3 regions of the Paenibacillus sp. JSM ZJ436 genome follow, and region 1 is predicted to be linked to each of the others. Evidence: predicted binding sites of a transcription regulator. Region 1 holds the regulator's gene; each other region holds the start of a gene.
What was found. Region 1 encodes LexA, which represses DNA repair genes until DNA is damaged. Its sites were predicted from a motif close to CGAACATATGTTCG; they were not measured.

Region 1 (10,010 bases):
TTGCAGCGGTGAGCTTTTTTTGAGGGCTTCATCCAGATCCGGGATCAAGCCTTCCTTGGAGCCTTCAACCACGTAAGATGCTAGACGCTCTTCTAGAGAAAGGTTCGAGATCTTTTCCTTCTTCTCAACCTTCTTATTCCGGAATGCGGCTACAAAAGCGGAAAGGGTATCATCATTGGTCCGGTAGATCAGATCCTCCGCAAGGCGCTTCTCCTCATCGGAGATAGAAGCATAACGCTCCAGCTTCTCGGTATTGACGATGGCATAATCCAGGCCCGCCTTCGTGCATTCATATAAGAATACCGAGTTCAGCACCTCTCTGCCCGCCTCCGGCAAGCCAAACGAGACATTACTAATCCCCAGAATCGTATGGCACTCCGGCATTGCCTCTTTAATGAGACGAATTCCTTCAATCGTTTCTTTGGCCGAGCCAATATACTGCTCATCCCCGGTACCTACCGGGAACACCAGCGTGTCAAAAATAATATCCTCCGGCTTGATTCCGTATTTATGAACCAAGAGCTCATAGGAGCGCTTTGCAACGTTTAATTTATCCTCCCGGTTTATGGCCTGACCGCTCTCGTCAATGGTACCCACGACCACCGCAGCACCGTACTTATGAATCAATGGAGTTACATGCTCAAACTTTTCTTCGCCATCCTCAAGGTTAATGGAGTTAATAATCGCTTTCCCCTGGGAGTAGCTCAAGGCCAGATCAATCACTTCCGGATCGGTTGTGTCAATCATCAAGGGCACCTTGACCTTTTTGACGACAAGTTCCAGGAACGCGATCATATCGGCCTTCTCCTCCCGATCGGGATCCTGAACGCAGACATCAATAATATGTGCACCGTTCTTGACCTGCGCCCTGGCTATTTCCGAGGCCTCTTCATACTTGCCTTCTACAATAAGGCGCTTGAACTTCCGGGAGCCGAGCACATTCGTCCGCTCGCCGACCATATATGGACGGTTATCCTGTTCAATGTAGACGGGATCAATTCCGGAAAGCGCGGGCAGATGGCTGCCTGAAAGCGGGCGCGGTGCATAACGGCTCATTACCTCACTTAATGCCCGGATATGCTCCGGTGTCGTTCCGCAGCACCCTCCGGCAATGTTCAGCCAGCCTTTTTCGGCAAAAGCACCCATTTTTTGCGCCAAGGATTCCGGAGACTCATGATAGTGACCATTCTCATCTGGAAGTCCTGCGTTTGGATAGCAGCTAATCGCCGCACTCGACATATCTGACAACGAACGAATGTGGTCTCTCATAAACTCCGGACCCGTAGCACAGTTGAGCCCGATAGAAATCGGCTGTATATGCTCTAATGAAATGCAGAAGGCCTCAATATTCTGACCGGCGAGTGTGGTTCCCATTGGCTCAATCGTACCTGATATCATAATTGGCAGCTGGACGCCACATGACTCAAAAGCCTGACGAATGCCAATCGTACCCGCCTTAACATTCAGCGTATCCTGCGATGTTTCCAGCAGCAGCGCGTCAACCCCGCCCTCAATGAGAGCAACAACCTGCTCTTCGTAGCTCTCAATCAGCTCAGCAAACGTCACGCCTCCGGTCACCGACAGCGTCTTCGTCGTGGGTCCTAGGGCCCCGATCACGTAGCGCGGGCGCTCTGGTGTCGAATATTTATCTACAGCAGCACGCGCTAAGCGAGCAGCCTCCAAATTGATTTCTTTGGCTAAATGCGGGATATCGTATTCGGCCAATACCACGGATGTCGCGCCAAAGGTATTGGTCTCGATTAGATCTGCACCCGCCTCGAGGTATTTTTCATGTATATATTGAATCACGTCCGGCCGCTCAAGCACCAGCATTTCGTTACAGCCATCCAGTTCTTCTCCACCAAAATCCTCTGGAGAGAGGTCCTCCTGCTGAATCATGGTGCCCATTGCACCATCGAGGATTAATATTCGTTCTTTTAGCATATCTTGTAAACTTGGCTTACTCAAAGCTACCCCTCCCCGTAAAACGTTAAATCTTAGTGTAACAGAATTAAATTCATTAGGAAAGAATGATTATAACGTGAATTATGCGGCGCAATCATATAAAATACAGGTTAAGGGATGACAAGCTGCTTGTAAATCCTTATAATACTTATTATTCCAAGTGGAGAAAGAGGGATATAATCATGGCTGAAATTGTAATTCGCAACACGAACGAAAGAATCTCCGGCGAGGAAAATGTTCGTCAATTCCTAAACTCGCAAGAGGTCGTATACGAGCATTGGAATATGGATAAGCTTCCAAAGGAGCTGCAGGAGCAGTTTTCACTCTCTGATGATGACAAGAAACGAATTCTTGATATTTTTGATGAAGAAATTCGGGATCTGGCTGCCCGCCGCGGCTATAAAATCTGGGACGTCATCACCCTGTCTGAATCTACCCCTAACCTGGAAGAGCTTCTGCAAAAATTTGAAGAGGTTCACACTCATACTGAAGATGAAATCCGCGCTATTGTTGGCGGTAAAGGCATTTTCATTATTAAAGGTGCAGAGGATGTAGGTTATTTTAATGTGGAATTGGAGCCGGGGGACGTTATTTCCGTACCTGAGAATACGCCGCACTTCTTTACATTAATGGATAACAAGCAAATTGTAGCCGTCCGTTTGTTCATTGAAGCCAATGGCTGGATCGCGACACCCGTGCCTAACCCAGGCCTCTAAAAACGATCAGGAACCAGCAAAAGCAGCAAGGCCTCAGAGGTCTTGCTGCTTTTGCATTGTACAATATTCATAGTATGGCGGTGACCAGCATGTGCGCTATGGGGTAACCTGTAGTTCCTTGACAGGCATCGAATGCATTCCCCTCGCGGTAACGTGAGAGATAATTCGGTATGTACCCGTATCCGTAAACCTCTTCTGAAGTTCATAATTTCCGTTGCCGGAGTGCTGTGCCGGGACCTTTACCTGCATGCCTCCGCCCTCCTGCGTAATTTCGAATTCTACGGTATCCGCATCATCCACCGGTTCGCCCGATTGAGTGACCTTCGCGATCATGGACACAGCCTCACCGGCAGCGGCCACCTCTTTGCTCAAAGATAATTCAACGAGGATCGGATCCTCTAGCACCCATTCCCCGCCACTCCCTTTGACGGACTCCCCACTGCAGCCAGCGAGTGCAATCGCGGCGAGCAGGAGCGCGGACCATAGAGCAGCATTTCTCTTCAAAGACAGCTTCGTGCCAGTGCTCTTCATTCAATTCACCTGCTTTAGTATCGGTTCTACATCCGTAAGGTCATTATACATGATTCCTCTCCTTCGGTGCATTGCAGGAGACTTACAATTATGTGACGATTCAACCCGCCGGAGTTATAAAAAGACCTGGAGACCACCTTCAATTGAGGATAGTGTCTCCAGGCATTCTTCATTTGCTGTATTCAATCAGAGCTTTGATAAAGCTTCTGATATTGGTGTACTGCCCTCAATCAGCTCAAACGATTTGCCCTGTGTGTTAGGCTCTAATAATGCAGTCACAATGGCAGCAGCAACATCTGCTCTTGGAATGCTTCCAGGCTCAAGACTCGGCCCCGCTTCAATGTTTCCGCTGCCCTCGTCATTGGTCAGCGCACCCGGACGCAATATCGTATAAGAAAGTCCGCTGGATTCAACGGCCTGATCGGCATAGTGCTTGGCCACATAATATGGCTTGATGCTGTCGCTCCAGCGCTCCCGTTCACCTGCACCCATAGCACTCACTAGCACAAACCGGTCAATGCCTGCTTTCAAGGCTGCCTCGGAAGCTTTCACCGCCCCGTCGAGGTCGATTAGCAGCGTCATATCTGCCCCGGTATCCCCTCCAGAGCCTGCAGCAAAAACAACTGCTTCACAGCCTTCAAGCGCCTTCGCCAGTGTGTTGACATCATCCTTCAGATTAAGCAGCACAGGATCTGCACCGAGTTCTTCAAAATACCCTGCCTGATCACTGCTTCGTATCAAAGCTCTTACCTCACCATGCTGCTCTCGAATCCAGAGGTCTGTGAAGATTCTTCCAATTTGTCCGTTTGCTCCAAACACTGCTGTCTTCATCGTGAATTCTCCTCTCTAGGTTTAGATCTCATGGTCATCATGGTCTACCTGTATAATTACCTGAATGAGAGAATGTGAAACACAGCTTTAGAGGTACGAAGTAAAAAGGGAACGCTAAAAAGCCCCGAATCATATTCGGGACTTCAATAGCGCAGCATATAAGGATTGTTTATGTAAGCTGCAGCTTATTTAAGATGGGATGCAGCTCCTTCAGATCCTGAATTTCGTAATTCGGAAGGATTGCAGGATCTTTAGGACGGTCGGTTCGATTAATCCAGACGGTTGTCAGTCCGGCCGCATTACCGCCCTTAATGTCAGTTGTCAGCTTATCCCCTACCATTACAGCCCGCTGTGGATCGACCTCCAGCATGCTGAGCGCATGCAGGAAAATGGAAGGATCAGGTTTACCCTTACCGAAGCTGCCTGAGATCACAATGTGATCAAAGTACGGAGCCAGATCAGGCACTCCATCCAGCTTCTCTTGCTGCAAATCCGGACTGCCGTTCGTCAGCAGCAGCAGCTTGACCTTACCTTGCAGCGACTTCAACACTTCAAACGTTTCTGCGTACACGTAAGGGCGCTTTCTTCGTTCCGCGGCGAACTGTTCCGCCAGTGCAGCGGCCAGCTCCTCATCCTGCACTCCGAGCCTGTTCAGTGCCTTGTCCCAGGACGATTTGCGGTAGCCTGGCGCCAGCTCCTGCAGCCGGCGAAACTCTGGCTGTTCCCCTGCCGTGAAGTTCGCCCACAAGCCTTCGTAAGGATTAATGCCGATCATTTGAGTAAAAGCAAATGTATCATAGGTTTCATAAAGCTTACGAGCTTCTTCACGAACAGCTGCAAGCAGCTCCCCGGCATTAATGGAGACAGCGTCGGCAGCCGCTTTGCAGGTAGCTGTAAAGGCCTCTTCTACACTTCGCTCATCCCATAGCAGGGTATCATCCAAATCAAACAACACAGCAGCATTAGACATGTCCCTCTCCCCTTCAATCTTCTGTAATTTGTCGGTTACTCGCGCTCCACCGCAATTTGGTGCATGCTGGCGAATTCCTCCAGCCTTTTCCCCATAGCATCCGTGTCATATCGGTTAATCAGACGGGAAAACACCCAATTGCCGCCCTTTGCTGACGTTTCAATAACGACAGAGCCGTTCAAAAGCCGAATCTTGCTAATTTCGGAAGGTGATAGCTTCCGTTCGCGATTGAATTTGAACGTTGACAGCGTATTTCGGCCAACCTTCAAGAACGGCTTTCTCAAAAAAATCATGATCGCTAGCAGCACATACAGACTAACTCCTACCCAGTTCAGAACGTCGCTTGCTCCAGCCGCGCTCGCTGTAGCTCTGCCCAACAAAGCGTACAGACCTGCCAGGGCCAGAAGCACAATCGGCAGTACATATTTACGACCCTTAAAAATGTGTCCATCTGCCGCTGTACCGTTACCGCCAATAGAGGTCTGGCCCTGCTTCTTACGCTGTTTATTGACCTGGGCCAGGTTCTTGCTTACTTTTCTTTCCCATGAACGAGACATGTCCTTACCCCTTTATTCATGTTTATTTAAAAAGCAGACTTAATGCTTTAAGCCTTTCCCTTTACCGGGCTCTTCATCAACAAATTCAATGGAATCAAGCTGCTGCCGGAAATTTCTTCTTATATTATTGAGATAGATTTCACGAAGCTCAGCACGCTCCTGCTGCTCCTGCTCCGTTAACCCCTCCGTCTTATTCTTTCTCGCGAGAACGTTAATACGCTCCACCAATGCATCAATGTCCATCTGAATACCTCCACTTATATGTTCATTCCTAACTGTGACATGAGAAAAAGAGCTTGTCAAGAAAGCGGCCTTGACCAAGCTCTTTATTATGAAAGAGTCAGATATATTATATCATTATCTATGAAGAAACAGATACGTCATTTTAAATAATGCAGATCAAGGAGAATGAGTATACGATAAGCCTATTCCCTATGACAGTTTAGTAGAGGGGTAAGCTCAGAACCTCTCCGAATTTAATATCATGGCTATTCAGTCCGTTAAACTTCGCAATGGTATGAATATAGTCACGGATGTCCATGGAATCCGGCTTGTGACTAGCTGCAATGCTCCATAAGGTGTCACCTGACTGCACAACGATCTCCCGCACCTCTGCAGGTTCCTCTTCACCCTTTGCAAATACAGTCAATGCGCTGCTAAAGCCCAGAAAGAACACGAACAGAATACCTAACAGCTTGTTGCGGTTTAAAGACATTATGTAATTCAAAGCTTGAGATAAGGACTTCCTTCCCTGTGCCCTGGCTTGCGGCTGCGCCGGGTGGTCATAAATACTCCGATAAGTACTATATTTCAGCATGTCGATCATCTCCCAAACAAATGTTCTGTTTGAATCTACTATAACAAGAACACTTGTTTGTTTCAAGCGTTTTTGCGAACAATTGTTCCGAGAAAAATTATTTAGAACTAACGTTTGTACGAACGGTAGTTCTATGTTATACTTTTACCAAACGTTACATAAATGGGGTTGATAAGGAATGTCGAAGATATCCAGCCGCCAATTGGCCATATTGGAATTTATCCGTACAGAAGTACGCAGTAAAGGGTATCCGCCTTCAGTTCGTGAGATTGGCGAAGCCGTCGGACTAGCCTCCAGTTCTACGGTACATGGTCATTTAGACCGTCTGGAGAAGAAGGGCCTGATTCGCCGAGACCCTACTAAGCCTAGAGCGATTGAACTGCTGGGCCAGGAAGAGTCAGAGAGCAGCAATCTTTTCACGCATACGATTTCCAGAGTGCCTGTAGTCGGTAAGGTTACCGCCGGCGTTCCGATCACCGCTACGGAGAATATCGAAGATTACTTCCCGCTGCCTCAGCATTTTGTTGGCGATGACAAGATTTTCATGCTTTCCGTCGCTGGCGACAGTATGGTTGAGGCTGGAATTATCAATGGAGATTACGTGATCGTGAGACAGCAGCAGACCGCGGACAATGGAGATATTGTCGTCGCCATGACCGAAGAGGACGAAGCTACAGTCAAGACCTTCTATAAGGAAAAGGATCATATCCGTCTTCAGCCAGAGAACTCGGCGTACGAGCCGCTTCGCTTGAATCATGTATCGATTTTAGGTAAAGTAGTAGGCATTTTTAGAGATATTCATTAGGAATATTCACCATCTAATTAAGAGAAGATGACCTCTGTACTTTGTACAGGGTTATCTTTTTTTGTTTTTGCCCCCCAAAACAAAAACCCCTCACGCCATACGGCGCAAGGGATTCCTCTTTTAGTACATGGTCATGTATTGATCGCGTTCCCAACCGTGAACCTGTGTGCGGTACATATCCCACTCGATTTCTTTCAGTTCGTAGAAATGGGACAGGGCGTGCTCACCCAATGCTTCGCAGATCGTTTCATTGCGAATCAATTCGTTCAGCGCTTCCTTCAGGTTAGAAGGCAAGCTTGGGATTCCTTCTTCGATACGCTCTTCTTCCGTCATCACATAGATGTTACGGTCGATAGGCGCTGCCAAAGGAAGCTTACGCTTAATGCCGTCCAGACCAGCCTTCAGCATTACAGCCAGAGCCAGGTAAGGATTCGCTGCCGGATCCGGATTACGAGCCTCAACACGCGTGCTCAGTCCGCGGGATGCCGGAATACGGATCATCGGGCTCCGGTTACTCGCAGACCATGCTACATAGCATGGAGCTTCGTAGCCAGGAACCAGACGCTTGTAAGAGTTCACTGTAGGGTTTGTAATGGCTGCAAATGCACGGGCATGCTTCATAATTCCTGCCATGAAATGACGTGCCGTAGCGCTCAGCCCAAGCTCATCACTCTCATCGACAAATGCGTTCTCTTTGCCATTAAAGAGGGATTGGTTACAGTGCATCCCGGAACCGTTCACACCGAACAACGGCTTCGGCATGAAGGTTGCGATCAATCCGTGCTGACGAGCAATCGTCTTAACTACCAGCTTGAACGTCTGGATCTGGTCAGCGGCTTTAACCGCGTCCGCATATTTAAAGTCGATTTCGTGCTGTCCTGGAGCCACTTCATGGTGAGAAGCTTCAATTTCGAAGCCCATCTCTTCCAGTGTCAGTACGATATCACGGCGGCAGTTCTCACCCAGATCGGTAGGAGCAAGGTCAAAGTATCCGCCTTGGTCATTCAGCTCCATAGTCGGGTTACCCTTCTCGTCTGTCTTGAAGAGGAAGAATTCCGGCTCTGGGCCAACATTCATCGAAGTGAAGCCCATCTCTTCGGCTTCCTTCAGGTTTCTCTTCAGAATGCCGCGCGGATCGCCAGGGAACGGAGTGCCGTCCGGCAGATAAATATCACAGATCAGACGCGCAACACGATCTTCGGAATGCCATGGGAAAATAACCCAAGTGTCAAGATCCGGATACAGATACATATCCGACTCTTCAATCCGAACATAGCCTTCGATGGAAGATCCGTCAAACATCATTTTATTGTCTAACGCCTTTGGCAACTGACTTACTGGAATTTCAACGTTCTTGATCGTCCCCAGAAGGTCGGTAAACTGCAAGCGGATAAAACGTACGTTTTCTTCCTTGGCAATACGAAGAATATCATCTTTCGAATAACTCACTATATCCTCTCCCTTTTCATCTTTGGTTTATTTATTAAAAAACCGGGACAATTCGCCCTGGATCAAGGATACTTGACCCGGTCTTTTAGCCGAAATCAGTTCCTGCTTCAGCAGACGCCGCAATTGGGACTCAGACATCTCCCGGCGCTTGCTTTCCGTATCCGGGGTCAGCACCGTGGCTTCCTCCGACTCCTTCGTCACGGGATTCATCACTTGCTTGATGCCCGCAATGTTTACGCCTTTCTCGATTAAAGCTTTAATTTCCAGTAATCGTTCAACATCATTGAAGGAGAACAGTCTCTGGTTGCCTGAAGTACGGGCAGGTACTATTAAGTGATGCTGCTCGTAGTAGCGAATCTGTCTTGCAGATAGATCCGTGAGCTTCATGACAATCCCAATCGGAAACAGCGCCATATTTCTTCGGATATCATCACCCATAACTCATCAACCTTCCAAGTGATCTTTTCTTCCTCCCATTGTATATTTCCTGATCTCTTATGTCAACCATATGTGAGATAAACTCACAATAAATTTCGATCTTTTAGGGTTTGAAGAGCCGATAAAACGCCGTATTTGACATGAGAATAGGTGAGTCCTCCCTGCATATATCCGATATAAGGCTCCCGAATAGGCGCATCTGCAGACAGCTCCAGACTCCCTCCTTGAATAAAGGTTCCCGCCGCCATAATGACCGGATGCTCGTATCCCGGCATATCCCAAGGCTCCGGTACCACATGGCTATCCACCGCAGCTGCCTGCTGAATACCCTGTACAAAAGCGATCAAATGCTCCGGGCCCGAGAATTGAACGGCCTGAATTAGATCTGTCCGCGGTTCGTTCCAGGCAGGACGTGTTTGAAATCCGATGGCTTGAAATACGGCCGCTGCAAATATACTGCCCTTCAAGGCCTGTCCAACGGTATGCGGGGCCAGAAATAAGCCTTGATAAATGGCGCGGGTGGTTCCCAGCATAGCTCCGACGTCCCGCCCGATGCCTGGGGCTGTTAAGCGGTAGGCTGCCTGATCCACCAGCTTCTTGCGGCCACAGATATAGCCTCCGGTTTCCGCAATCCCGCCGCCCGGATTCTTGATCAGCGAACCCGCGATCAGATCGGCTCCGACCTCTGTTGGCTCCAGCCGCTCTGTAAATTCTCCGTAGCAATTATCGACAAAGATGATAAGATCCTCTCGGATCCGCCGAAGCTGTTCAACCATATCTTTAAGATGAGAAATAGTAAAAGAAGATCTCCAGGAATAGCCACGCGACCGCTGAATGGCGATCACCTTGGTGTTGGGCTGAATGGCGGCTTCTACGGCAGGCCAATCTACCTCGCCTTCCTCCGTCAGAGCCACCTCTGAGTAGGTTATGC
Region 2 (10,010 bases), on a different contig from region 1:
GAAATTCTGGAAGATAAATGCGTCAAATCCACCTCTCTTCGGGTAAACGTCCGATCCAGCACTACGTTCCCCTTCTGTACAAGCACCAAGTTATTGAAGGATTCATCATCAAGCGGATGTTGTCCCAAGGAGCTCTTATCCACAACATAATAGCCCAGATAGGAAGAGGTTGTCCATGAAGTGCCCACAAGCTCCTCCATCTGCTGCTTGGACGTATATGGAGGAAAGACATACAGTGTATCCCACTCCAATGCAACAAGCTCGGACATGTTGAACGTATCTCCTTGATCTACAGCGGTCAATAGCGCTTGGTCGAATTGTTTGGCATTAGGCTGAAATACCTTTATGGTTACGTATTCATAAAAGCTTAAACTAACAATCACCAGGAACACTGCCAGAAGTGCCCAGACTATCTTTTTGGGTCGTGTGTTGAACATGCATGTTCACTCCCTCTGAAGCTATGATAGGAATAATACTAACCCACTTTGTCATGATAAACAAAAAAAGACCATTCCAGGGAAGATAAGCCAAGCAAGCTCAGGCTTCTTCCCATCGAATGATCTCTTGATGCTCTATTAGGCTTGTCCGTTCTCTTCTGCTTCCATCATCCGGCGCAGCTTCTGCTGTATACGCTTCTCTTTACGCCTCCGCTCCTTGTCCTCCATTTGCAGGGCTCGCAGGAGGGAGAAGCACATCCCGATCAAGACGAGCGCAAACGGAAGCGCGGCCACAATAGAGGCGGTCTGCAGACCGCTTAGCCCGCCGCTTAGCAGCAGCACGATCGCAATGAAGGACTGCAGGATGCCCCAGGTCATTTTTACCTTCAGCGTCGGATTCAAGGTTCCGTCCGAGGTCAGCATTCCAAGCACAAAGGTCGCGGAATCTGCCGAGGTAATGAAGAAGGTCATGATGAGCAGCGTTGCGATAAAGGCAATGACTGCACCGAGGGGCAGATGCTCCAGTGTAATGAACAAAGCAGTGGTCGTGTTTTCTTTCACGGCTTGGGCAACGTTCCCAAGATCAAACAATTCCTGATGCAGTCCGGTTCCGCCAAACACCGAGAACCAGATGAAGCCGAAGGCACTTGGCACCAGCATCACATAAATAACAAACTCCTTAATCGTGCGGCCTTTGGATACTCTGGCAATAAAGGTGCCCACAAAGGGTGCCCAGGCGATCCACCATGCCCAGTAGAAGAGCGTCCACATCCCGACCCAGGCTCCCTGCGAGAAGGGGGTCAGCCTCAGGCTCATGACAATGATATTCTGGACATAATTTCCGAGCGTCGTCGTGAAGGTGTCGAAGATAAACGCAGTCGGTCCCGCGATCCATACAAACAGCATGAGCAGCACGGCAATGACCAGATTGGTGTTACTCAAAATCTTGATCCCCTTGTTCAGGCCTGTACTCGCAGAGATCAGGAACAGCACCGTTACGATCAGAATGATGATCACCTGATTCCGCGTGGAATCGGCCACTCCGAACAGATGATTCAGGCCGCCGTTAATTTGCAGTGCGCCCAGACCCAGCGAGGTCGCAACTCCAAACACGGTAGCCAGAACGGCGAGAATATCGATCGCTTTGCCGACCCAGCCGTTGACGACACGCTCCCCCAGAAGAGGAATGAACGTGGAGCTGACCAGACCCTTATAATTCTTGCGGAACTGAAAGTAAGCCAGCGCGAGCGCAATGACTGCATAAATGGCCCACGGATGCAGACCCCAGTGGAAAAAGGAATATCTCATTGCTAAACGGGCGGCCTCTACCGTCCCTCCAACCGCGCCCTCCGGCGGAGCCAGATAGTGAGACAGGGGCTCAGCCACGCCCCAGAATACGAGCCCGATTCCCATCCCGGCGCTAAATAGCATGGATAGCCAGGACAACGTGGAATATTCCGGTTCGTCGTCATCATCGCCCAGCCTGATATTGCCGAAGCGGCTGAACGCCAGATACAATGCAAATACGAGAAAAAACAAGGTGGCAATCAAATAAAACCAGCCGAAGTTCTGAATCGAGAACCCGTATGCCCGATCGGCTACGCTAGCTAGCTGGTCGGGAGCAATGGCTCCCCACAATGCAAACAGCACTGCAATAATAATCGTGATGGTAAGTACCATAGCTGTCCTCCGTTCTTCCCGCTGTCCGTGTTCACAGTATGTACAGGGCTGATGCTCTTATTCAGCCTTTTTGAAAAAATAAGACACAGTCGGGGTTGTTAACCAGCTATATATTATACCATCTTTTTAGCAAATAAAAACAGCACCGGCTATGATCCCCTCCGGCACTGTCTGAAAAATCTCCATAGCTCATTAGCTAACAACGGACATATTTGCGTTTAAAGCCCAGCCTGCCTTTTTCAACATCCTTCTGAATGCTGTGATATGCATCAAGACGGCTCGTCTTGGAATTGCCACGTTTGACCTCTACGACGCCCACCTGCCGGGCTGTTTCTACAGCCTCAGCATGCAGCGGCACATACGAAATTCCTGCTGTATAAATGAAATTGTTCATTGCCGCTTTGGTTCTCTCCGGCGAGCTGTGGATGAAATCCTGAGCCTGCTGAAGCAGACCTGCCAGCTTGAGCCGGTCAAAGGCATCATCAGGACGGTTGCCCATCAGCCAGCAGTAACAGCTCCAGCCTGCAGACATTTTCAATTCTTCTCCGCTCTGGATCCAGCGGTCAGCGACCGTTTGAGCCCGCTCAGATTCGGCGAGCGTGACGGCAACAACATAATCCGACAGCATATAAAAATACGCTCCTTCTATCCAGGTCTCGAAATCCGCTTCTGTCATGACAGCAGGATCAGCAATGATGCCAGCGAAATACATCGCATCGTAATTACCTGTAGCGTACAGCTCGTCAGCCAGGGACTGATGGATTTTGATTTGTTTGGCCAGCGGCTTCATGGCACCTGTTGCCACCCCGAACAGCGGCTCGCGAGCGCCTTGGGACAAATAGATATTTCGGGTACGTTCTTTGCCAAGAGACGACAGCTCCTGCATGACCGTGGATAGCTCCATCGCTTCCACCCTCCTTGCTTGTGTGATTCACCCACTCTAGAATACTAATCTGAACGTGCGGCTGAGCCTTCTCAAAGCTTAAGCACATATTTAACTTGTGTTTTGCTTTGACCTTCGAGCATTTCATGTTTCTCCTCCGCAGCATAGAAGCCGGATTTTTCATAAAAAGGGATGGCTATACGATTCTCTTTCGCCACCCAGGCAATCAGCACGCCTGACTTCAGATCATGAGTATACTGTCTCAGGAATGCCCGGCCAATCCCACGCTGATGATACCGGGGCAGCACATACATTCTCAGGATTTCATGCTCTCCCTCCTGAAGCTGCCTTCGCTGTGCAAAGCCGGCAAGCTGGTGATCCAATTCCGCCACCAGAAATCCAGGAAGCTCCTGCTGCTTGTCCTTCTCCAGAGATCTCCTCAGACTGTCTTCAGCGTAAGCATGGCGCAGGAAATGATCGATAAAGCTTGGAGAGTAAAGCTCTTTATACGTATGCAGCCAAGCCTCTCGGGCAATTCGCTGAATCTGTGAAATGTCCTCGATCTCTGCACTTCTAATCGTTATCATGAAGCTTCTCCTTCGTGATCCTGTCCAGCTTCCGGTTGATCGAATCTAACGAACTCTGCAGCTTTCTCATCTGCTGGAGTCCCGAGTACTGATTGCTAATTACTCCGGCGAAGGCAATGATTAGAACAATGACAACAAAATTCATTTCTCTCATCCTCTCTTGCGAGATGTATCTCAGACTATTTATAATGCTTGTACCAAATGCCTGCACATTCTGGAACGGTCGACCATTGATGCTCTTTGATCCGGGCTGCGAGCTCATCTCCGAAAAAGAAAGTCATCATCTCCACAGCCTGCTGCGGGTGATCATAGCTGTAATCCATACGGATCCAGCGGTGTGAGAATTCGTAGTGCTTCTCTAGTAAGGAAAAATAGGACTTCAGGAAATCGGGTGGAGCAGGTGTGGTGGTGCCTGTGCCCAGCGTTTCAATAATTATCACGGTGCCCTGCGGTTTTAACACTCGCTCAATCTCTTGCAGAATCCGCTCTAACTGTTTCGGACCGTCCTCAATGCCGGAGTGAGTCAAATAGCAGATGCTCCACCCGGAAACGACCAGGTCTACAGAGGCATCAGCTAACGGAAGCTCGCGATGATCGGCTACGCACGTGCTCCAGTTTTTGGGGATAGACAGATTGTTTAGTTTCTGGTCCAGCCGCTCCAGCATTGCTGAAGATACATCGGTACAGACCACCGATTGTGCCCGGGGCGCGATGGTCGCGGCCAGTCTGCCTGTACCTGCACCGAGATCCAGCACGTCCAGCCCTTCTACAGACCGAATGTCCCTGATGATTTCCAACATATCCGGCTGCCGAGCAATCATGTCTTCATACATGTCCGACTCATTATCGTATATACTTTTATGATTTGCCATGTATCATTTCTCCTATCCTTGGATGGTAACATCAAGCATCATATAGAGCGGTCTAATCAACTGCCAGGTTCATTGGCTATCCCTGTTCTGCTGGTTGTGCTGCTCGTACCACTGAACCAGGCTGGGCATCTTCTCTTCGAAACCGCCAGGCATATAAAAATTAAGCACCCCTGCGCGCGCCTTACTTTTATTCATAAAATCATGCATAACATTCGGTGGAATACGGATGAACGTTCCTTTCGGTGCGTCCAGACTCTCATCTCCTACCAAAAAAGACATTACACCTTCAATCACATAGAACAGCTCCTCGTGCTCTTCATGACAGTGCGGACCGGGGCCATCACTTTGAGCATCCAGCCACCATTCAGACACACAGTAGCGGTCATTTGTTTCAGAACCATCGGCAAGAAACACACTACGCATCGGCCCCATCACATAATTACGCCCGGATCCCGGCAAGTGTATTAATGTCTTTTGGGACTCTGCTTCTGATTGAAAATCTGATTGAGGATTGCTTTTACCCATTAGGCAACACTCCTTTCATTATGTATGAATCTGATTCCAATTGCCGCAGTTCTATGTTAGATGAAGTTCATATTTGACAGCTTATGAGTACCTGTTCATTATTTCTTTTTTAAAGACTTGAATCGGCTCTTCATAATCAATCGGTTTATAGATCATGCTGTTTAACATTGCACTGAGGTCATGGGTGTGATCAAATCTCATAGTTTGGCTATAAAAGCTCATTTCATTCAAGGTTCCGAGGACGCTTCGGTCATTCGTTTTCCCCATGCTGATCTCTCCAGCCTCCAGAAAATACTGCTCTACCAGCCCTCTTCTCACACCCTCTAGCTGTAAATACTCTTTGACTCCAGTGACGAATGTCTCCTTCAGCTTTGCCACTTGCCCGCTTCGAATTCCGTCAACGAGGAAGCCCAACCGGGTTGCGTCATTGACAAAAATGATATGTTTTTTTTGCAGCTGTAATAGATTCGCATGCCAGCTAAAGAATGGATAGATATGCTCGAGCTCCACCGGAGCTGTTTTCATATCTTTAAGCAGCTTTTGAGTGCATTTCAATGCCAGCATCGGCTATCGCTCCTTTGGGTTTGACTAGGTGTAGTATTCCTGTCTATCATACCCTATCTGAAAGCGTTTAGCTGTAAAAATAGGCGGCAACTACAGAATAAACCATCTAGGGCTTGCGCATAAGGGGCGCCTCGAAGTGCGGATCGAGGGGCGCCCGAGGTGCGCCGCAAGCTAACGGTTGTCACAGGTGCTATTTAGTCCTTTTCGGGAGCGCCCCCATTCTAATGGTTGTGAGACACGCTAATTGAGTCTATTGGGGACCAAACCGCACCTAATCAGGCACATAAGCTCTGTCACAACCGTTAGAGTTACGTAATCAGCAAATTAGCCGCAATAAGCACTCTAGCAACCGTTAGCGTAACAGGGCTGCTCGGTGCACTTAACGTGCACAAGTTCCGCAAATAAAGCATTCAAGCTACAGAGGGTAACACGAATAAGGCCGCCCCGGGCGGCCTTGATTCGCTCGGACAGATCGCTGAAAAGACAAGGCACGGAAGAAAAGGAAGGCTTAACGGACGGCTGCTGACTGCTTGCGGCTGTTCCCTTTTTTCCCGGCTGGCCTGCCGTGTAATCTTCTCAAACCGCTGAGATCTAATAAGCTGAATCCCACCTTGGAGAAGATGGGCAGCAGGCAGAACATCAGAGTATCTGTAACCTGGGAGGTCCATCCGAAGCCTGAAGGCCCAATGATCCACAGGGTGGGGTACCCAAACCACAGAACAGTCAGATAAGAAGCAGTCATGAGAAAATGCTTGTATAGACTCGGGTTTTGGCTTCGGGCAATGATGCGCAAATGCACCCATATGACATACATAATGATCAGAAACGCGGCGCAGCCCAGGCTGTACCACACGTATTGCTCCGGTCGCGGGGACAGGTCTGCAATTAATCCCGTAAGGATCATAAATACATCTGCAGCGACAAGGCCCCACAGGATGACTCGGTCCTTGGGAACGGTGCTCATAGCGGTGGTCGCAAGGGCAACCAGCAAAAGAGGCGTCGTGACGATCCAATCCAGATACCGTGCAAAGTAAATCAGATGGCCGTCTTTGACGATATGACCTTGTCCCATAGCCATCGACAGATAGGCGGCCCCGGACCACACTGGAATGATAAAGGCTATCAGGTATTCGTAGCGTGGAACCTGCTTGCGGTTAAAAGACCATACCGCGAAAATAACGGCACCTGCTGCCATCACCGCTGCGTAGCCCCATAGTATTTGCTGTTCAATAGGATGCTGCATTTGTTCACCTCTTTTTTGTTACCATTATGTCCTTCCTTGTCTGACTTAAATCCATGCTCTCCGTTTCTAAATAAAGAGACACACTAAAGCTTGACATTCTAATAACAGCTGTGATAATCTTAAATAGTTAGAATTTCAACCTGAACTCACATATTGTAGAGGGTTATGATTTTGATGATAACCTTGTACAATATGTGATTTTTTTTTGGAATTGTAAAAATCAAATATATGGAGGTAATGAATCATGCAGCAAGGAACAGTAAAGTGGTTTAATGCAGACAAAGGTTTTGGTTTCATCGAGGTAGAAGGCGGAGACGACGTATTTGTGCACTTCAGTGCCATTACTGGCGACGGCTTCAAATCGCTTGACGAAGGTCAGCGTGTAGAATTTAATGTAGTACAAGGCAACCGCGGCCCACAAGCCGAGAACGTTGTTAAACTGTAAATCACGGTTAGAAAGTCCCAAACCTAGTTTTGGGGCTTTTTTTTACTCACTTCATGACTCCAAAAGAGAAAGAGGGATGCTGCTTGTACTATTCGCGGAAAAGACCGATGGTGGATCTTCCTGAGGAAATGACAACGATATGGTCATGCACTAATGAAGAGTGCAACGGATGGATGAGAGATAACTTTGTGTTTCTAGTTCAACCGGTATGCGGCCAGTGCAATGCCTTGATGGAGAAAAGCGAGAAAATGCTGCCTATTATAGCGAATACAAGTCCTAATCAAACAAAAACCACACGTTAGTAATAGCGAATATGCAGGGTGAAAGCAATCATATCATGACTCGCCTTTATACCTGGAACCCGCTCAGCGAGCGGGTTTTGCTTGTTTAATACCTTGGATAATTCATTTCCATGATATCCATAAACGGAACTTTAACCAATCCTTCATTAGTTTGAATATGTACCCTGCCTGTTCTTGGGTCCATCGTTACGATCGTCCCTGTAACGGTTTCTTCCCAGCCCCAAACTGTAAGCACAATCTTTGACTTCTCGTTATACGCCTCTGTAAGCTGATTTCCGAGTTCTTCGAGTACAAACTCATCTCTGGTAGGTCTTTTGGGTACCTTTGATTTAGCCATGCTGCAGCCTCCTGTATGGGTATTCTAGATAGTCTTCGCTCTAAACATGATACGCTACTCCTATGCCGCACACAATAACTTATACAGAATCCGCTTTTACGAGAATATATTTGCTTTGTTGTTTGTCGTTTGGGTTGGGAATCATGAGTTTATTAATCCGCTGCCTGAAGTCATTCGGGTCGTCCCTTTGATAGTTTTTTCCTGATTGCATATAACGTTCTTGCGTTCACGAACCCTCACTGGCTTCAGTGACCGAAGGGAACGGTCGTGATGCGATTAGACTGCGCAGCGTTGTCCACCTGATTCGCTTCCTTGAAATCTCGCGCTGACCAAGCGGCGGCAGCCCCGTAGCGTGAATTTGTTTTGTTGGATGTTCGTGACATCTTGAATTACTCACACATTCTCTTCGATTAATTTCTTTAAGTTGGCATTTCTATATTCTAAAAATCTCTTCATATATCTCCTTAATAATAATTGCTCTGCCATCCTGCCAACGATTCCAAATGGAGCTTCAAATCTTAGAATATCAATCATCAATGTCTTCCCACCTTGTTCGATAAATTCATGTCGATGAATTAAGCTCTTAAATATTCCTTTTTGCATTTCATCAGTAAATAGCTTAGGTTCTTCATATTCTATTATTCTTGAAGTTAGTCTTTGTCTTACTAAAAGATGATTTGCTTCAAATGTGACCGTTTCCCCAAGTCCAATTCGACCAAACCTGACACCGTCAACAGCTAATTCTCTTGTATGCGGCCAAACAGTTTTAGTATGTAATTCAATATCTCTGGCATAGTCAAAACAAATCTGAATCGGCGCATTGATAATGATTTCGGTTCTTAGAGTAATCAATGAACCACCGCCTTTTTTGTGTTTTAGGCTTTTCATGAATTTCTGATTTGCGCTTCTGTTGGCGAACCGAGGGACGCATGTCCGAAGCGAAAATATATGGTTAACTGACGTCAATGACCTCTTCGATTTGCTTCTACACCAGTAGGGCTGCTCTACAATCAAATCCACTCTGATTCACACTTTATTAATCATTCATTCTAATACGCTTTCCACCCACTTCACTTCGTTGTTTATGCTTTCTAATCTGATTTTCAAACGATTTCTCCATTCCCGCTTTCTATATCGTTTATAAACCCTCTATTTCATTGCCCATCTTCTATTTTTGAATTTCCACATATTTATTGATAAAACCACTATTAATATAGCTCCGTGTCAGTTCAGTTCGATAAAATTCTTCATACCATATAAAAAAAGCGCCCCTACTGCAACAAGTAACCCTGCAGCAATTATTACATACACAACGATTTTCTTTTCAGTAGATTTTTTAATTTTCATCTCCTCCTTAGAAAATTCGGCATTTGATACTCCTCCGCACTTTCGCACTTCAAAACTCTTTACCGATAAGGCTATCTAACCAAAGACTATCATAATACACTTTCAATACAATCCTATTGATTTCAGTTAACGTCCAATGCGTGAATATGTTGTTATCAAAATCACCTGACATCCTCGATATTGCTACAAATGCTTCAGGGATTAAATAATCAAAAGTCTGAATACTATTCCTTGTTATCAGTTCTCGCCTTCTCTGAAATAACCTACACCAATTGTCTTTATCTGTTTAATAAGCTTTTCTACATTTTTGGGTGATTTCAATACTATAATCTTCTTATCTTGATATTTCATTAGCTTTTCCATAATTCCTGGAATTTTTGTCTTTTTAAAATTCCAGACCCATTTAATAAATTCAAAGTCCAGACTTTCAGGACAATCTTCATTAAGGTCTGGTCTTGTCTTTCCGTGATAAATGAGCCTTCTCTTAATTACTCTATAAGTAGTTATCCATCTTGAAAAATCTAAAAGTATTATTACATCCGCTTGTGTCATTCGTATATCAAGTGTTCTTCCATAATTCCCATCAATAATCCACGATTCTTCAAGCACTAGTCTTTCTTGAAAATTATCCCATTCATCATTAGATGTTGATATCCATCCAAGTTGCTTTGAAAGAGTGGATTTACCTGCCCCACCAGACCCAATGATCATTATTCGCTTCATTTAAAACTTCTCCTATGCATTTAGGATTTGCGAAAATTTCGCTTAACGTTTCTCATGTTCACGGC
Region 3 (10,010 bases), on a different contig from region 1:
CATAGTCAGGCTTTTCACTGGATATTTTGGTCAATAGGTATAAAGCTTCGCCAGAATTCATGGAGCCTTGCGCTCCTTTCCGCAAAATGTTATACCGACAAGCTGCCTTCCTTCGCCATGTAACAGGCTTTCCCTGTCGCGGACTACTACGAAGGCTCCGTTGCCTTATGGGATATTCCATCCTCTGCAGGATATAGCCGTCTCTGGCATTCCCACTTAGGCAATCCCCATTTAGTCACATCGGTCCAAGCTTGATAAGTTGCCGGATGGTCCTTTCGTCCTTTCCACCTGTTCAGGTGTGCGCCAGCGCTTGAGTAGCTCTCGGGTATTTCCTCGAATTATAGCATTTATGAATTCGAAGTGCAGGGCAGCGGCTTGGTTTTTCGCTGTCCATAGCGCTGGGGCAGGCAGCTAACATTCCTGCCGGGAAGCATGGCCCCGCTGAGACTAGACTTGAAGCAGTATAGCTTTCATCCTCATACCTATCTTAATGTCTCGCCGCTCAGTCGTGACGGGTTAGCTCGTCAACTTGCGACTTTCCCAACATGCTGCACTCCCCTTCCGGTTTCCCTTCCGGATGAGTTGGGTGACATGGCCTTCATACCCTCAAAGACCCCCCGGCTTAACGGGGAAAACCGATGCCCCTTATGGGCGCACAATGCTCTGCTTTACATCACCGACCATAAATCGGTTGCCAGGCCCCTCTCTTGAAATCAGTCGAACGATTTCCTCCTGAACGCTGTTCGTATCCTGATATTCATCCAGCAGCACCTCGTCGAACTGGCTCTGATATTCCAGCGCCGCGTCGGAGGGCTGAGTATGCCCGGGTGTGGAAGCCTCGTGTCTGAGAATTTTCAGACAATAATGCTCCAAATCGTTGAAATCCACCGTGCTCTTGGACGCCTTGGCGTGCCTGTACCGCTCCGCAAAAGCAATGACGGTATCTACGAGCTCCTCCATCACTGGCGCCGAAGCATGCAGCTCCTCCAGAAACTGCTCTGCCGTGCGGCCGAACAAGGAGGTTTTGAGCTCTGTCACGATCTTTTTAACAAGGTCTCTCAGATTCTTGACCCGCTCCTGCAGCTCCGGCAGCACCTCGCTCTTCTTGACCGCCTTCAGCTTCCCGAACACTCCCTGCTGAAACACTGCATACAGCTCTTCCCACGGAGTGCTGTGCAGCGCATCGGACAAAGCATGAACCAGCTGCAGATCATCTTCCAGCGTACTCATATACGCTGCCGGACCACCGGGCGCTGATGCCGCCTCCTTGGCTTGTTCCAGCAAGCTCGCCGCTCCGGCGAGGGCCAGCCTGGCATCCGCCAGGATGCTTTTCACCCAAGGCGTCGCTCCCAGCGCCGCTGTGTCCTTCAGGGAGAACGCTGCAGCTGTGTCCCGCAGCCACTCATCCGGCCACGGATGACTCCGCGAGAAATCATACAGACGCTGAACAAGCTGATAAAGGGCGTCATCGCTTCGCTCTCCACTGAACCAGTCAGCCAGCCGGAGAAACTCTCCCCCGTGCTCGGCATCGCCGTATTTCTCCTCAAACAGCTCCTCCAGTACGTCCTGACGGAGTAAATCCGCCTCATGCTCGTTCAGAATTCGAAAGCCTGGATCCAGCGGAATGAGCTGATAATAACGGCGGATCACCTCCATACAGAAGGAATGCAGCGTAGTAATGGACGCCCGGCCCAGCATGGCCAGCTGGCGGCGAAGATGCTCACGATCCGGAGCCTTCTCCAGCTCCCGCTCCAGCGCCTCGCGGATCCGTTGCCGCATTTCGGCAGCAGCAGCCTTCGTAAACGTTGCTACGAGAAGACGATCTACGCTGAAGCCGGCCTCCTCATTGATGACTTTTTTAATAATGCGTTCGACCAGTACTGCCGTCTTGCCGGAGCCTGCTGCAGCGGCAACCAGAATGTCATTCCCGCTCCTCATAATCGCCTGCCACTGATCATCGCTCCACATGCTGCCTTCCGGCTTGCTCATCACTGCATTCACTGTGCATCTGCTCCTTTCTCATGGCCCAGCCATTCCCAGATTTGATCCTTGCCCGGCTTCTTCAGCAGCTGATATTGATTGCCTTCCATGCTTTCATCAAACTGGCAAACCGGCCGGTAAGAGCAGTACGTGCAAGCCGTTTCCTGCTGAATCCGGTAAGGCTCAATCTTCACTTCGCCGCCTGTAATCCTTGAGCCAATGCTGACGATATTTTGCCGGACTGTCTTCAGCAGGCTTTGCCATTGCTCTGGATCCGCGACAGCAGCGCTGCTATAGAAGCTTCCATCGGCTTTGACGGCGACCGGGATGATGGAGGAGTGACCCTTCTCCAGTCCTGCATCCATAAGCGAGACCGCCTCCCGGTCAGCCAGCAGCAGCCCCTTCATCTTGAAACGCTTCAAAAGCTCCTCCGCCGCCTGATCCGCAGTCAGCCCGTTGGGAGACTGCAGAACCGGATCATGGACGTGGAAATACAGTGTCCCGGCGGGCAGTGCGCTCTCACCCAGCCAATCCTCGGCAAAAGTAAGAAGAACATCGAGGTAGGTGAGCATCTGCAGAGAAAGGCCGTAATACACCTCGTGCAGCTTCAGGTCCTTCTGGCTGGATTTATAGTCAATCACCCGCAGCAGCAGTCCGTTCTCACTGCGCGCCATATCGACACGGTCAATCCGGCCGATAATTTCCATTTCGACGCCTCCCGGCAGCTCAAAACGAAGCGGAGGAATGTCCTTGCCCGGTCCGAAATCCAGCTCCAGCCCGACCGGTTCAAAGCTCCCCCGTCTGGATTGCTCGCCCAGAATGATAGAGGCCCGCCCCACAATGCTCTTCAACTTTCGGGAAATATAGCCGTAGCGCTTGGAACTGAGCAGGATTTCGCCCTGCAGCTTCGGTGCCAGACGGTCAACGGTCGCTTCTGCTTCCCGCAGACATTCCTCCGGACTCAGATCGCCCCAGCTTCGCTTCTGCTCCCGAAACCGGGAAGCCATATCGCTGAGCGCCGCATGAAAGAGCTGGCCAATATCAGGTGCCTGAAGCCGGTATGTCTGCCGCTCGGCAAGCTTCAAGCCGTGAGAAGCAAAATGGGAAAATGGACAAGCCACAAACCGCTCCATGCGGGAGACGCTTGAACGAATACGGCTGCCATACAGTCTGCGGCTCGTTTCGGCCTCTAGCTGGGCGGTCTCATTCCTATAGGAGAGCGAGGAGAGCTGCTGGTCCAGCTGGCTGCGCCAGGCCGGACTTCTCGCATACCAGTTATATACCTCCCACCAGAGCGGCGGGAGCGGCTCCCCGTGTTTCCAGTCCCGCAGCCGTGCGGTCAGGAAGGCAAGAGATCGCATCTCTCCTGCTACGAAGCCGGACTGCTCCTGCGATGACATTCCGCCATGCGGTCTTAACGGCAGCACGGCCTCCTTTAATGGGAACATGCCCTTGATATGCCGGATCAGCTCGGATGGCAGCAGGGTCTTTCCTTCCTGATCAGCAGATGGATAGCTGATCCACAGCTGCCGGCTGGCCGTTGTCAGCGCCGAGTAAATAACAAATCGCTCATCCAGCAGCCGGCGTGAAATATTGGGTGCAAGCTCCATCCCGGACGCCTCCAGCGTCACCCGCTCCTGCTCGGACAAAATACCGTCATCCTGGAACTGCGCCGGGATCACACCATCGTTCACACCCAGCAGAAACACATATTTGACATCTCCGGTCCGCGTCCGGTCCATCGTGCCCACGAGCACTTGATCTAAAGCCGGCGGCACGAGGGCCAGCTCCAGCTCCGACAGACCGGTATCCAGGATGCCGGCAAAGGCCTCGGCGCTAAATCTTTCGCCCCCCATCATCTCCACAATCTGATCCAGCACCTCCAGCACTGCGCTCCATACCTGGCGGTGCTCCCGGGCAGCTTCCGGCCTTCCCTCATTCAGTGCGGCGCGGCTCATCAGCTCCAGCTTCTCGGGAATCATGGCCTCCTCCAGCAGGCGGAATACCGCTGTACATTTGTCCTTCGCGGTGGCGCCCTGCTTCAGCCTCTTGTCAAAAGCTTGCAGCGGAACGGTAACGGCCAATCGGCACTGCTCAATGAGCTGCAGACCTTCCTCCCGGCGCGACCGTCCTTCATCCTCCAACGAAAGGCTCGGCATGCCTCGCCACGGCTTTCCGTCCGTCCACCGCGTGCCATGAATACCGCTGGCCAGAACGTGATTCTCCAGCCGGTCCATATCCTCGCGTGACAGGCTGCCATCCAAAGGCAGCAGCAAATCCGTCTTTATGCAGCGGAATACATCCTCGTACCGCCATCGCCGCACCGCAACCTCCAGCGAGGAACGGATAAACTCTACGAGCGGATGATGCAGCTCATTTCGCTTCTGATCCAGGAAATAAGGAATGCCGTAATCACGGAACAAGGGACCGATGAGAAATTGATAATCTCCCGGATTGCGGGTCAGAACAGCCATTTCCCGATAGCGGGCACCTTGCCGTGCAAGCCGGAGCATTTCCCGGAGCGCCCCTTCCACTTCGGCCCGGCGGTTCCCCGCAGCATAGAGCTTGATGCCCTCTGGCGGGCTGCTTCCGCTCCACTTTAGCCTGCGGTCAAAGCCCCGTTCCAGATGCGCCAGCGCGGGGCTGTCCTTGAAGCGGGGGAGATGCTCTGCGTCCAGCACCGTATGCTCCACGTCCAGCCCTGCCTCGCCCGCCGCTCCCCGCAGCTTGCTGTACGTTACCGCCGTGGGATGAAACAGATCCAGCTCATGAGGAGTCATTCCTTCCGGGTAAGGCTTGTCCAGCGTCAAAGCGATGGTCACCGAGCGGGCATGGTTCATCAGCTCCCGCAGTACAATATATTCCTGGGGAGTAAATCCGTTAAAGCCGTCAATCCACAGGTCCGCGTCCCGGATATAGGAGGATTTCCGGACACAGTCTGCAAGTGCAGCCAGCGTATCCTCATCGTCCTTGTACAGCGGAGCCATCTCTTGCTCGAAATCCCGATACACCGCCAAAATATCCTCCAGCTTGCGCCTTAGCAGCGGCGGGCTGGTACTTGTGGACGCCATCTGCTCCAGCTGCTCCTGCACACAGGAGGCATCTACGCAGTAGCGCTTCATCTCGGTATACAGCTGGCTGAGCTTGCCGACAAAGCCGAGCTGCTCCCCGGAGGCGCCGAACAGGTTGAGCTCATCCTTGCGCCTTTGGATAATTTTGTACAAGAGCATGCGCTTGCCCTCTTCACCGATAACCACTTTCGCCGCTCCACCGGTTTCCTGCATGACCCGATACGCCAGGCGGCGGAAGCTGAGCACCTGCGCCCGAAGTGAGCCCCGAACGCCCGGAGCAGTCACGAGCGCATGCTCTGCATCAAATGAGCCCTGCTCGGGCACGAGCAGAATCAAGGGGTTGCCCTGCGGAGCTTCAGCAAGGCGGCTGGCTATTTCCTCTCTCATCCGGGTGCTCTTGCCGCTCCCGGAACGGCCGATCAAAAAACGAACTGACACAGGCAAGCCTCCCATTCTATACTGTCTGTTTTCCTCGTAAAATACTGTCTATCATTATAGCATACATGCCTCTATCAAGAACATGTGTTTGGATAACACTGGCAGCTTTGAAATGATAGGAAGTCTAGGGGGACCGTATGCATAACAGTATCGCAAGGAAGCCCAAAAAGCCGGAAGGGACTGCTCCCTACCGGCCTGAACGCAGGTCTTATCTATGCATTGAAATTGCTGAGCAATTATACGTGACAGCGAGACTACTTGCTGCGAACCTCAAAGACGGCAAATTTCAGGTAATGCCCTTCCTCCACGCCGAGAATTTGCGGGTGGTCCTTGCCGGCGGCGCGCCATTCCACCAGACGCAGCTGCTTGCCCGCATCCTGCGCGGCTTCGTGGATCGTCTCCAGAAACAGCTCCGGCTTCATATGATAGGAGCAGCTTGCCGTCACCAGATAGCCTCCCTCGTTCACCAGCTTCATCCCGTGAAGATTGATATCCTTATAGCCGCGGCAGGCCCCTTTAACCGCTCCGCGCGTCTTGGCGAATGCAGGCGGGTCCAGAATGACCACATCCCACGTTCGTCCTCCCCCGGCCGTCAGCGGCTTCGAAGTATCCACCTTGCTTCCTTTTGCAGCCCGCTCATGGCGTTCCTCGGTCCCCTTTACCTGATTACGCAAGTATTGAAAGGCATCATCCACGACGAATTCCACGCGGTCCTCAAAGCCGTTCAACTCTACATTTTCACGGGCGCTCTGGATGGCATGCTCGGAAATATCAAGGCAGGTCACCTTCTTGGCCCCGTACTGACAAGCATTCAGCGTGAAGCTCCCGGTATGTGAGAAGCACTCCAGCACCGTTGCTCCGTCCCAATACGGAAACGTCACTTCTTTTCCACTTCTGTTTACGGGCACTAGCGTCTCTTGTCCATCTATGTCTCGACTCTGAAGCTGAATGCCGCTCCGCTCTCCCCAGCCTGTCATCAGCGGTGCGATCGAAGCCCGGTTCTCACGCTGATCGAAGAAATATCCCGTCTTCTGACCTTCCTCAATGTCGACCTTGATCTGAAGTCCGTTCTCCAGGACGGTGACATAACGCGGACATTCCCCGTACAATGCGCCCTTACGCTGCTCCAGCCCCTCCAGCTCCCGCACGGATACATCACTGCGCTCATAGATACCCTTTGGCTGCATAACCTCGATCAGTGCCTCTGTAATGGCTTCCCGGCAGCGATCCATTCCGAGTGTGAGCAGCTGTACCACCAGCACCTGATCAAAACGGTCCACAATAAGACCCGGCAGATAATCCGCCTCTCCATACACCAAGCGGTACGCATGATCTCCCTTCAGGAAGCGCTCCCGATGCTTCAGACAGTCCTTAAAGCGGGAAACGAAAAACTCCTTGTCCATAGCCTCCAGCGGCCGGTACGACAAGAGGCGTACGGTAATTTGGGAGCTCGGGTTGTAATACCCGCTACCTAGGAATCGTCCCTGGTGGTTCAGCACCTGTACGACGTCACCAGCGGACGGAGACCCTTCTACCGAGGCAATTTCACTTTTGAATATCCACGGATGTCCCTGCTCCAGCCTTTTTTTTCGATTACGATCCAAGATCACGCTTGGCATGCTTGACTCACTCCCTGATTTCCTGAATTCATAGTCATTCCTTGAGCTAGAAGACCGCACCGGACAAACCCTGCATGTCTCCCCGCCATTGTTCATATATTCTCAGTACTTACTCTATAAAAAAAGGAGAGCTCTCTGTTGCTTCATTCCCTGTGGTTCCCCATGCTGTATGGGCTCGCGCTGTTCTTGTTCGGCATGAAGGTGATGGAGGGCGCCTTGCAGCGCTGGGCCGGCCCGCGCCTTCACCAGTGGCTCCATTATGCCGCAGCCACGCCGCTCAAAGGCATGCTGACCAGCGCCGGGCTGACGGCTTTGCTGCAAAGCAGCACCGCTGTCACCGTGATTACGATTGGCTTCGCCAATGCCGGCCTGCTTGGTCAGGCCGGCATTCTCGGCATCATTCTCGGCACGAACATCGGCACAACGCTGACCACAGAGCTGATCAGCCTGAACATCGGTGCGGCTGCCTTCCCCCTGCTCCTGCTCTCCCTGCTCATTTGGGCAGGAAGCATCATCTGGAACGAGATGGTTCTATCACGCAGCTCTTCTCCCTGGCTCGGTCGCCTGGAGCAGCTGCAATTTCTGTGCCTGGCCGTTGCCGGCTTCGCCATGGTACTGCTTGGCATTACGGTTATGCAGTCCATCGGCAAGCCGCTTCAGGAGATGGGCGTCTTCGCCTGGTTTCTGGAGCAGGCAGAGCGAAGCAGCGGCTGGGGGATTCTGGCCGGCGCCATGCTGACTGCACTGATGCATAGCAGCGCCGCCGTTGTGGCCATGACCATGAGTCTTTGCCTCAGCGGGGCATTGCCGCCTGAGCTTGGTGTTGCCATGGTGCTCGGCTCCAATGTCGGCACCTGCGTGACCGCGATCCTAGCTGCAGCAGGAAGCACTCCGGCCGGCAGGTTCGTTGCCGGCTCTCATCTTGCCTTGAATATCGGGGGCGTTATACTGTTCGCTCCCTTGCTGCCCCTGCTGACACAGGTATCCGGTCAGCTTGCAGGCGACCCGGCGGGGCAGATTGCCCATGCCCAGACGATCTTCAACGTGGTCTGCTCCCTGCTCGCTCTGCCGCTTTGCTATCTTCCGGTCTGGAAGAAAGCAGCAGCCTCTTGACCTATACCTCGATGTTCAGAAGAGACAAAGCTCTCCGCAGAATAGGATCATTGTTCCTGTAGCCGTTGCTCTGCTGCCTGCTCCAGGCCTGCAGCGGCTCGTACCATTCCACACCGTTGATCTCTTCCAGCTGGGGCTTCAGCGCCCCTCCCGAAGCCTCTACCAAATAATAGTGGACTTCTTTATCCACCCGGCCATACTGGGGATGATTATACGTATAAGCAATAATATCGACCGGCGACACGATTCTCCCCGAAATTCCGGTTTCCTCCAAAATTTCGCGCAAAGCCGTCTCCTCTACGGTTTCTCCTGCTTCCATTTTGCCCTTGGGCAAAGATATTTTGCTGTAGCGGTCCTGAATAAGCTGAATTTGCAGATAGTCGTCTACCCGGCGATACACCACGCCTCCCGCAGAAATTTCCTTCCGGTTCATGTCTGATTCCTCCTTCATGTGCAACAAGGATTCCACTTCCTATTCGGAAATGAAATCCTTGTGATCAGGCTGTTGCTTACTAGGCTACAAGGCTGCTGCCAATCCGTTCTCGTGGACGCTGATCAGCTCACCTTGGCACTCATTAACACCGGCTTGAGTAATTTGAACCCGGCACAGTTTCCCTTCCAGCTCTGGTCCACCGTCGAACACGAGCTGCAGGTAATTGTCACTGTAGCCCTGCATCTTGCCGCCCGGTCCGCCCTTGTATTCACGCTCTGGAATCACCTCAACAATGCGGCCGACAAACTGCTCGGCATAGGCCAGCTGCAGCTGCTCGGACAGATCAATGAGCTCGTGGACTCGGGCGTTCTTCACCTCGTCCTCCACCTGATCCTCCATCCGCGCCGCCGGCGTACCGGTACGCTTGGAATACGGGAAGACGTGCATTTCCGAGAATCCGATCTCCTTCATGAGATTGTAGCCGTTGCGGAACATCTCATCTGTCTCGCCAGGGAAGCCGACAATAACATCGGTCGTAATAGCCAGCTCTGGCATCGCTTCGCGAATGAGCTTCATTTTGGTCAGGAACTCTTCGGTCGTGTACTTTCTCCGCATCCGTTTCAAGACGGTATCGTCTCCGGCCTGCAGCGGAATGTGCAGATGGCGGCACATTTTGGTGGAACGCTTCAGCACGTCCAGCACCGCATCGTCAATCTGGCTCGCTTCAATGGAGCTGATCCGGATGCGTTCCAGCCCGTCCACCTTGTCGAGATCCCACAGGAGGTCAGACAGGCGGTAGTTGTCGAGATCATCGCCGTAGCCGCCCGTATGAATGCCGGTCAATACAATCTCTTTATAGCCGGCATCCACCAGCTGCTTCGCCTGCTTAATAATGCTGTCCGCATCACGGCTGCGCGACAAGCCGCGGGACCATGGAATAATGCAGAACGTACAGAAGTTGTTGCACCCATCCTGGATTTTGAGGAACGCACGGGTCCGGTCAGCGAAGTCCGGCACATCCATCTCCTCAAACACCCGGGTCTTCATAATATTGCGCACGGCGTTGATCGGCTGGCGGGTCTGCTCGATTTCATGCACAAACTGCATGATCTTGTCGCGATCCTGGTTGCCGATGACAAGGTCTACACCAGGAATGTCGAGAATTTCAGCCGGCGAGGTCTGGGCATAGCAGCCCGTAACCGCGACAATGGCATCCGGATTGCGACGGACCGCCCGCCGGATCATTTGCCGGCTTTTCTTATCACCGGTATTCGTAACGTGGCAAGTATTGATCAAATAAACATCAGCGGTTTGTTCGAAGTCCACTTGCTCGTAGCCTTCATTTTTGAAAAGCTG

Region 2: a site for LexA is predicted at 7,975-7,988, ahead of ACH6EH_RS18155 (YolD-like family protein). Genes of this name have one in related genera too.
Region 3: a site for LexA is predicted at 5,567-5,580, ahead of addB (helicase-exonuclease AddAB subunit AddB). Genes of this name have one in related genera too.

What each region holds. Positions count from the first base shown of each region.
Region 1 covers NZ_JBISEO010000001.1:244,874-254,883, reverse strand. The annotation lists gene metH (methionine synthase) at 1-1,968, opposite strand, end outside; gene ACH6EH_RS01315 (cupin domain-containing protein) at 2,148-2,681, shown strand; gene ACH6EH_RS01310 (FixH family protein) at 2,778-3,212, opposite strand; gene ACH6EH_RS01305 (SDR family oxidoreductase) at 3,399-4,043, opposite strand; gene ACH6EH_RS01300 (HAD family hydrolase) at 4,213-5,013, opposite strand; gene ACH6EH_RS01295 (hypothetical protein) at 5,049-5,570, opposite strand; gene ACH6EH_RS01290 (DUF896 domain-containing protein) at 5,610-5,813, opposite strand; gene ACH6EH_RS01285 (LysM peptidoglycan-binding domain-containing protein) at 6,013-6,387, opposite strand; gene lexA (transcriptional repressor LexA) at 6,566-7,192, shown strand; gene glnA (type I glutamate--ammonia ligase) at 7,313-8,641, opposite strand; gene ACH6EH_RS01270 (MerR family transcriptional regulator) at 8,669-9,079, opposite strand; gene ACH6EH_RS01265 (methionine gamma-lyase family protein) at 9,163-10,010, opposite strand, start outside.
Region 2 covers NZ_JBISEO010000020.1:49,787-59,796, forward strand. The annotation lists gene ACH6EH_RS18100 (hypothetical protein) at 1-437, opposite strand, end outside; gene ACH6EH_RS18105 (glycine betaine uptake BCCT transporter) at 576-2,117, opposite strand; gene ACH6EH_RS18110 (DNA alkylation repair protein) at 2,314-3,021, opposite strand; gene ACH6EH_RS18115 (GNAT family N-acetyltransferase) at 3,093-3,587, opposite strand; gene ACH6EH_RS18120 (hypothetical protein) at 3,574-3,732, opposite strand; gene ACH6EH_RS18125 (class I SAM-dependent methyltransferase) at 3,767-4,459, opposite strand; gene ACH6EH_RS18130 (cupin domain-containing protein) at 4,529-4,984, opposite strand; gene ACH6EH_RS18135 (DUF6933 domain-containing protein) at 5,066-5,548, opposite strand; gene ACH6EH_RS18140 (bacteriorhodopsin) at 6,057-6,791, opposite strand; gene ACH6EH_RS18145 (cold-shock protein) at 7,036-7,236, shown strand; gene ACH6EH_RS18150 (cold-shock protein) at 7,290-7,538, shown strand; gene ACH6EH_RS18155 (YolD-like family protein) at 7,624-7,875, opposite strand; gene ACH6EH_RS18160 (hypothetical protein) at 8,121-8,258, opposite strand; gene ACH6EH_RS18165 (SRPBCC family protein) at 8,269-8,763, opposite strand; gene ACH6EH_RS18170 (hypothetical protein) at 9,100-9,222, opposite strand; gene ACH6EH_RS18175 (P-loop NTPase family protein) at 9,460-9,945, opposite strand.
Region 3 covers NZ_JBISEO010000006.1:61,391-71,400, reverse strand. The annotation lists gene ACH6EH_RS09820 (reverse transcriptase/maturase family protein) at 1-61, opposite strand, end outside; partial or broken gene ACH6EH_RS09815 (UvrD-helicase domain-containing protein) at 652-1,989, opposite strand; gene addB (helicase-exonuclease AddAB subunit AddB) at 1,998-5,489, opposite strand; gene ACH6EH_RS09805 (class I SAM-dependent rRNA methyltransferase) at 5,744-7,108, opposite strand; gene ACH6EH_RS09800 (Na/Pi cotransporter family protein) at 7,247-8,221, shown strand; gene ACH6EH_RS09795 (NUDIX hydrolase) at 8,223-8,654, opposite strand; gene mtaB (tRNA (N(6)-L-threonylcarbamoyladenosine(37)-C(2))-methylthiotransferase MtaB) at 8,739-10,010, opposite strand, start outside.